2 regions of the Rossellomorea sp. ABR4_004 genome follow, and region 1 is predicted to be linked to the other one. Evidence: predicted binding sites of a transcription regulator. Region 1 holds the regulator's gene; the other holds the start of a gene.
What was found. The regulator CtsR, encoded in region 1, represses protease genes until heat stress. The targets are predictions, from matches to a motif close to ATGGTCAATAAAGGTCAAACA.

Region 1 (4,431 bases):
ATAGGGGCTGACGCCTGCCCGGTGCTGGAAGGTTAAGAGGAGTGCTTAGCGCAAGCGAAGGTGCGAATCGAAGCCCCAGTAAACGGCGGCCGTAACTATAACGGTCCTAAGGTAGCGAAATTCCTTGTCGGGTAAGTTCCGACCCGCACGAAAGGCGTAACGATCTGGGCACTGTCTCAACGAGAGACTCGGTGAAATTATAGTACCTGTGAAGATGCAGGTTACCCGCGACAGGACGGAAAGACCCCGTGGAGCTTTACTGTAGCCTGATATTGAATTTTGGTACAGCTTGTACAGGATAGGTAGGAGCCTTGGAAGCCGGAGCGCCAGCTTCGGTGGAGGCATCGGTGGGATACTACCCTGGCTGTATTGAAATTCTAACCCGCGCCCCTTATCGGGGTGGGAGACAGTGTCAGGTGGGCAGTTTGACTGGGGCGGTCGCCTCCTAAAGAGTAACGGAGGCGCCCAAAGGTTCCCTCAGAATGGTTGGAAATCATTCGCAGAGTGTAAAGGCACAAGGGAGCTTGACTGCGAGACCTACAAGTCGAGCAGGGACGAAAGTCGGGCTTAGTGATCCGGTGGTTCCGCATGGAAGGGCCATCGCTCAACGGATAAAAGCTACCCCGGGGATAACAGGCTTATCTCCCCCAAGAGTCCACATCGACGGGGAGGTTTGGCACCTCGATGTCGGCTCATCGCATCCTGGGGCTGTAGTCGGTCCCAAGGGTTGGGCTGTTCGCCCATTAAAGCGGTACGCGAGCTGGGTTCAGAACGTCGTGAGACAGTTCGGTCCCTATCCGTCGTGGGCGCAGGAAATTTGAGAGGAGCTGTCCTTAGTACGAGAGGACCGGGATGGACGCACCGCTGGTGTACCAGTTGTCTTGCCAAAGGCATCGCTGGGTAGCTATGTGCGGAAGGGATAAGTGCTGAAAGCATCTAAGCATGAAGCCCCCCTCGAGATGAGATTTCCCATCACGTATGTGAGTAAGATCCCTAGAAGATGACTAGGTAGATAGGTCAGAGATGGAAGCATGGCGACATGTGGAGTTGACTGATACTAATCGATCGAGGACTTAACCACAAAGAGTCATTTTGAAATGAACAACAATTGGTCGGTATTCGGCTTTCTTGACATCAATTCTTTATCTAGTTTTGAAGGAACAACCCTTCAATTGAATAGTCGTCTGGTGACAATGGCGAAGAGGTCACACCCGTTCCCATGCCGAACACGGAAGTTAAGCTCTTCAGCGCCGATGGTAGTTGGGGGATCTCCCCCTGTGAGAGTAGGACGTCGCCAGGCGAATGTGAAGAAAGAGTAGCTCTTAGGGGCTGCTCTTTTTTGTTTTTTCATCAGAAACGGTGTTGGACGGTGAATCCAAGCTCCTATCTCTATACAGTTAACCTTAGATGAAGCAGAGTCTTGGTGTTCTAATATGGAAAAAGACGCATTAAATAAAAAAAAGACGCAATAAAGGTCTAAAAAGACGCATTAAATAAAATGATGACGCAATAACAACCGAAAACGACGCAATTACCGCGAATCCTCGACTATTAACACTTAGTTCACCCCTGAAAACTCCCAGCTTTGATACAAAATAAAGCACTTTCCTTAGCTGATCCCCCAAATAGCCACAACCTTTCTAAAAGGATCCATCCAAAGTAATAAATTTCTACTCTTCCTCCATCACATCACAAATAAGCCCTCTCTTCCTCTATCCCTATAATCAACTCCCACCACAATTCACAAACAAAACATCATACTCCCAATGCCCCAATTCCTTATTTCTATCCAACAATCTTACATTCCCACGTTTAAAACCTTCCTAAAACAGGAAAACTTCTAAGGTCATACTTCATAATTGCAAAGTTTAAAACACGGTTGTATAATTATAGTCAAATATAGTCAAAGTCAAAATGAGGAGGAGGTTTGATGAGGAACATATCCGACATCATTGAACGTTATTTAAAGAATGTTTTAGAACTGAGTGAAAGTGAGATAGTCGAGATTAAAAGAAGCGAGATCGCTGATAAGTTTCAATGTGTTCCTTCTCAAATTAATTATGTGATCAATACCCGTTTCACGATAGAACGAGGGTATGTAGTAGAAAGTAAACGAGGTGGCGGGGGCTACATAAGAATCATGAAGGTGAAGGCCCACGATCAAGTTCATCTTATTGATCAACTAGTAGCTTTAATAACACAAACCATCAGTCAGAATACGGCGGCAGATATTGTGTTTCGGTTAGTGGAAGAGGATATTATTTCTGAGCGGGAAGCGAAGATTATGCTGAGCGTAATGGACCGCTCGGTGATCATGGTAGATTTACCTGAACGGGATGTATTGAGGGGAAGAATGCTCAGGGCCATGCTGGATACATTGAAATATGAGTAAGTTTTGAGAGGTGAGTAGGATGGTTTGTCAAGAGTGTAATGAAAGACCTGCAACCCTTCATTTTACCAAGGTGATAAATGGGGAAAAGACAGAGGTTCATTTATGTGAACAATGCGCTCAGGATAAGGGTGAAATGTTTATGTTTGATTCGTCTTCCGGGTTCTCTGTGAACAATCTATTGGCAGGTCTTCTTAATATAGCCCCTGCATTTAAGCAGGCAAAAGAAACGGAAATTCCTAAGGCAGAGGTTTTACAGTGTGAAAAGTGTAAAATGACTTTTCAGCAATTCATTAATGTAGGACGCTTCGGCTGTGCCCATTGTTATGAAACGTTTAAAGATGAACTTACTCCTCTATTAAAGCGCGTTCATAGTGGGAATGTGGAGCACCATGGGAAGGTTCCGGAACGTATGGGTGGAGCCATTCACATCAAGAAGAAGATTCAGCAGTTGAAATCGGATATGCAAACGATGATTGCGGATGAAGAGTTCGAAAAAGCAGCAGAGATACGAGACGAAATTCGCTCCCTGGAGAAGGATGTTCATAAAGAGGGGGGAGATAAAGGATGAGTCTGGAGAAGTTTTTACAAAATGCTGTTAGCTCCTGGATGAATGAGGAAGGGCCGGATTCGGATATTGTCCTTAGTTCACGGGTCCGCCTCGCAAGAAACATGACGGACTTTCGTTTTTCCACTTTATATTCATCTGAAGAAGCTAAAGAGATAGTGGATCGCGTGAAAGATAAGCTCTCTTTATACCCAAAAAATTTAGGAGAATTGGAATTTTTACCTACAAGTGAGATTCAGCCTCTCCAAAAGAGGGTATTGATGGAGAAACACCTTATTAGTCCTAACTTAGCGGAGGACACGAATCATGGAGCTGTCCTTCTATCCAGTGAAGAAGATATTAGCATAATGGTAAACGAAGAGGACCACATTCGAATACAGTGTTTATATCCAGGATTGCAATTGAAGGAAGCTTTACAGAGAGCGAATCAGATTGATGATTGGTTTGAAAGTGAATTTGATTTTGCTTTTGATGAGAAACATGGATATCTAACGACATGTCCCACTAATGTGGGGACTGGGCTTCGGGCTTCCGTGATGATGCACTTGCCTGGTCTGGTTCTGACCCAGCAATTAAATCGGATCATTCCTGCCATTAACCAATTAGGTCTGGTGGTTAGAGGGATTTATGGAGAAGGCAGCGAGGCGTTAGGGAACATTTTTCAGATTTCGAACCAAACGACACTTGGTAAATCAGAAGAAGATATTGTGGAAGATTTATTGAGCGTCGTGAAGCAGATTATTGATAAAGAACACTCCGCACGGGACGCATTAGTTAAAACGTCTAACATACAATTAGAGGATAGGATCTTTCGTTCACTTGGCGTGTTGGAGCACAGTAGAATTATCGAGTCCAAGGAAGCAGCAAAGTGTTTATCGGATGTCAGACTTGGAATTGATTTAGGATACATCAAAGTTATATCTAAGAATATATTGAATGAACTAATGATTTTAACCCAACCTGGATTTTTACAACAATATTCTGGAGGTCCATTGAGACCAAATGAAAGAGATATAAGAAGGTCTTCTTTGATTCGGGAGCGAATTAAGTTAGATAAAGATACATGTGAGGAGGAAAAATAATATGATGTTTGGTCGATTTACAGAAAGAGCACAAAAGGTATTGGCATTAGCTCAAGAAGAAGCAATTCGTCTGGCGCACAGTAATATTGGTACTGAACATATTTTATTGGGACTTGTCCGCGAAGGTGAAGGGATTGCCGCTAAAGCACTTACGGCGTTGGGACTGAGCCCTGAAAAGATTCAGAAAGAAGTGGAAGGATTAATCGGAAAAGGTACCGAGAAATCTCAAACGATCCATTATACACCCCGAGCGAAGAAAGTGATTGAGCTTTCTATGGATGAGGCTCGTAAACTGGGTCACTCATATGTAGGAACGGAACATATTTTACTAGGTTTGATTCGTGAAGGTGAAGGAGTAGCCGCTCGTGTGCTTGGTAATCTTGGAGTCAGCT
Region 2 (4,431 bases), 740 kb from region 1:
ATAGGGACAATCTTTGTACACAGGAATATCACAAAAGAATTCGAAGTCGATCAAATGAAATCAGAGTTTGTGAGTACGGTCAGCCATGAGCTTCGCACCCCTCTATCAAGTGTGCTTGGTTTTACGGAACTGATGCTGACAAAAGAACTGAAACCGGAAAGAACGAAGAAATATTTAACGACGATCTATCAAGAAGCAAAGCGATTGACGTCCCTCATCAATGATTTCCTGGACGTCCAGCGAATGGAGTCCGGACGTCAAACCTTTGAGAAGAAATATGAAGATGTCGTTCCCGTCATGCAACATGTGATTGATACCCAGAAGGTAAACGCACCTCACCATTCCTTTAATATCGCTAGGGATACAGACTGCACGATCGTTCTTGGGGATAAGGACAAATTGTCTCAGGCATTCACCAACCTGATCAGCAATGCCATCAAGTATTCCCCGGATGGAGGTACCATCACCATCCATTTCCGTGAAGGAGAGGAGTGCATTCTTATCGATATCCGGGATGAAGGGCTCGGCATACCTCAGGATGCCATTCCAAACCTCTTCACGAAATTTTACCGGGTCGATAATTCTGACCAGAGAAGAATTGGCGGTACCGGCTTGGGCTTGACCATCGTGAAGGAGATCATCGAAACCCATGATGGGTACATCACCGTTTCATCAGAAGAAGGGAGAGGGAGCGTGTTCACCATACGTCTCCCAATCGTGACCATCGAAACCTTCAAAGAAGAAGAGAATTGCGGTGATGGGATGAATATCATCGTCATTGAAGACGATATCAATCTGGCATCCCTGTTGAAAGCTGAGCTGTCCGACAGTGGTTTCAAGGTACAGCACACGCCGTCAGGAACCGAAGCCCTGACAAAAATGCAGGAAGAGAAACCAGATGCCATCGTCCTCGATATTATGCTTGAAGGTAGCATGTCGGGGTGGGATGTATTAGAAAAGATGAAAGCGGATGAAGAGCTTTCCCAAGTCCCGATCATCGTATCCTCCGCGTTGGATGAGAAAGAAAAAGGACTCACGCTGGGAGCCAATGATTACTTGGTGAAACCATATCATCCCAGCAGGCTATCCAAAACAATCCTGCATCTCTTACTGAAAAAAGGGATGAACGGTGAGATTCTGATTCCGGTTTGTGAGAAAAAAGCTGAAAAAGAATAAAGGAGAGAGGCTTTCGGTGACGGAAGCCTCTTTTTTTGAGGGGTTACATAGATAGAAGGTGCAGGTTCGAAGATAGCAAGGTTTTTTTACTATTCCCGATAGAAAAATATAAAGCCCCTCACGGAATTCCGGGAGGGGCTTTCAGTAATTTTACTTATTGTTCATTTCATTACGAGTGATGATACGATCGATCAATCCATATTCAAGCGCTCTTTCAGCTGTCATGAAGTTATCACGATCTGTATCTTTTGAAATCACATCAAGTGGTTGACCAGTACGATCAGCCAGGATTTGATTCAGTTTTTCACGAAGGAATAGAATGCGCTTCGCTGCAATTTCGATTTCTGTAGCTTGACCTTGAGCTCCACCAAGTGGTTGGTGAATCATCACTTCAGCGTTCGGAAGGGCCAATCGCTTGCCTTTTGCACCTGCTGCAAGAAGGAACGCACCCATTGAAGCAGCCATACCGATACAAATCGTTTGAACATCAGGCTTGATGTATTGGATCGTATCGTAGATTGCCATACCCGCCGTGATACTTCCGCCAGGAGAGTTTATGTAAATCGAAATATCCTTCTCCGGGTTTTCAGATTCAAGGAAAAGAAGTTGTGCTACAATGGAGTTTGCCACATTGTCATCAATGCCGCTTCCAAGCATGATGACACGGTCTTTCAATAAACGTGAATAAATGTCATACGCACGTTCACCGCGGTTTGTTTGTTCAATTACTGTAGGAATTAAATTCATCCTCGTTCCTCCTTAGAAATCCTTTTTTATTTTTCTGAATTACTTATTCACTTTGTACTGTAATCATACACCCATGGTCAATAAAGGTCAAACTAAACGTTTCCTTTATTCCCCTGTATATAAATCCTTTCTACATGATACCCATTCATTCCTTTTTTAAACGGGAGAGTGTTTGTAAAGTTTATGGTTGCAGTAGAAGTTTATTTCCTTTGAAAATAAGTGGAGCCACCTTTTGATAAGTTACGGCGTGAAAACAAAGACCGTTCCTTTCCGCTGCAGGCAATTGCTTTCCGCGGGGAGGAAGTCGAGCCTCCTCGGGCGCTGCCCTGTGGGGTCTCGACTTTTCCTCTATTACCCGCAGGAGTCAATTGCCTTCCGCTTCAATCCACTCTGTGATTCTATTTTATGAATGACTAATTATAAGGGTAGACAAACAGAAAAACAGATTCTAATGCAAATCAAACTATTTACAAAGGAACTCCAATCAACTTTCACATCTTTAAGAAACAACCATTTATGAGGTTAGGGCTTAAAGAATAAAAATATTGCAAACAAGTATTTTCTAGCTTATAATATATATTCGTGACGGTTATTCATTTCATGCCCTCGTGGTGCAACGGATAGCACGTAAGATTCCGGTTCTTAAAATGGGGGTTCGATTCCCTCCGAGGGCGTACCAAATTACTGAAACCATTGTGTTTTTACAAAACGTGATGGTTTTTTTATGCTCTTTTTTAATGGGTGCAGTTCGTTCATAAATACCACGAAAAGCACCACGCATACCTCAAATTGCTCCTATAAATAACTTTAGGAGTGATTCCCATCAAACGAAGAAAATCTGTCTCCAGTTCACTTTCCAAACAAACCTTTCAATCTATTTCAGAAGATACTCAAGATGATTCAAGAATAATATGGATATATGGTATAATATTGAAATCAACTAATGAAGGTGAATTCCAATGGATTTAAATACTGAAGATGTCTTTACTGCTGGGGGACTACCGAGTATAACTTATTTTTCAAGGGATAATTTCCGTTTGGAAAACAAGTTAAAAAGAAGTTTAAAGATGAAAGGTAAAATGATTTCTATAACTGGTCCCACTAAATCAGGAAAGAGTGTCCTTTGCAATAAAGTTATACCTCCTGAAAATAGCGTATGGGTTATGGGTGGACAAATAAACGAAGAAGACGATCTCTGGAATATAATCACTAGCAAACTACAGATAGCAATTGGTAGAAATGATGAAGAGGCATCTGAAGATGGAAAGAAGTCTTCAATTCAAGCAAAAGGGACTTTTAATGCTTTATTTGGAAAGGCTTCAGTTGGATCAACAATTGACCGATCATCAAAAACAGGTACGAAGACAACAGATGTATATACTTTCGATAAAAAGCAGATAACAATAGATTTTTTAATAGAAAATGGTATCCCGCTTTTAATAGATGATTTTCATTATATTGATAGATCTCTGCAACTAGGTATAGTTAGGGCTCTCAAAGGTGGGGTATTGGAAGGATTAAAAGTAATATTATTAGCTGTGCCTCATAGAAGTTATGATGCTATAGAAGTCGAAAATGAAATGACAGGTAGACTTTTCCAAATAAAAATTTCACCTTGGGAAGAACAAGAACTCCTAGAAATCGCAAAGAAAGGATTTGAAGCATTAAATGTGAATTTTCCTGAAGAAATTGCGAAATACTTTGCTAAAGAGGCATTTGGAAGTCCTCATTTAATGCAAGAGTTTTGTTTATTACTTTGTTTTGAAAATGATATTTATTTTAGGCAAGATATTAAAAACTCTATTACTACTATTCCTGTCTATGAAGATTTTTTTGAAGAAATCGTTCAAACATCAACTTCAAATGTAATCTTTGAAAAATTAGCAATGGGGCCAAATAGGGGAGATAGAAAAGAACGCAACTTCAAATCAGGAAGACAAGGAGATATCTATGAAGCGATCCTTGCAGCCTTGGGTGAGATGCAAGAAACATCAAGGGTTACACCAGAGGATATTAGGCAGAAACTAGTAGACTTATTAGAGCCCAAGTCTGTTCCATTAAAACACCAGATTACTAGTGTATTAAAACAAATGGACAAGATTGCTAAGAACGATATAGAAGGTGAGCCTGCAATAGATTTTAAGGATGATATTTTGCATATCGTAGACCCGTTTTTTATGTTCTATATTCGTTGGGTTCAATTAGTTTAATATTTTTTTGAAGAGTAGTCATGAACTTATTCAAATTATGGCTGCTTTTTTGGTGTGAGTTTTGTACTAAATGGATTTTGATATGACGAAATTTACAATAATAGTAAAATATAAGGGTTTCCCTACGAGAGCGTATATTAATTCGAAGAGTTACTGTGTTTGTAAAGAGATTTTACAAGCATGGGAGTTTTGGTTTGTAAGCTCTCAATTCTACTGAATATAAATAAAAGAATCTTTTTATGACCATCACCATGACAATTGATTGGAGCGGAAGGTGCTCGACTCCTGCGGGAATAGC

Region 2: the regulator CtsR is predicted to act here: its motif matches at 1,997-2,017, upstream of clpP (ATP-dependent Clp endopeptidase proteolytic subunit ClpP).

The regions. Positions count from the first base shown of each region.
Region 1 covers NZ_JBSWVM010000001.1:2,454,890-2,459,320, forward strand. Annotated here, with positions in the region: rRNA gene ACXAF2_RS12420 (23S ribosomal RNA) at 1-1,081, shown strand, start outside; rRNA gene rrf (5S ribosomal RNA) at 1,184-1,300, shown strand; gene ACXAF2_RS12430 (CtsR family transcriptional regulator) at 1,931-2,392, shown strand; gene ACXAF2_RS12435 (UvrB/UvrC motif-containing protein) at 2,412-2,960, shown strand; gene ACXAF2_RS12440 (protein arginine kinase) at 2,957-4,039, shown strand; gene clpC (ATP-dependent protease ATP-binding subunit ClpC) at 4,041-4,431, shown strand, end outside.
Region 2 covers NZ_JBSWVM010000001.1:1,713,387-1,717,817, reverse strand. Annotated here, with positions in the region: gene ACXAF2_RS08880 (ATP-binding protein) at 1-1,176, shown strand, start outside; gene clpP (ATP-dependent Clp endopeptidase proteolytic subunit ClpP) at 1,327-1,923, opposite strand; tRNA gene ACXAF2_RS08870 (tRNA-Arg) at 2,526-2,597, shown strand; gene ACXAF2_RS08865 (hypothetical protein) at 2,883-4,133, shown strand.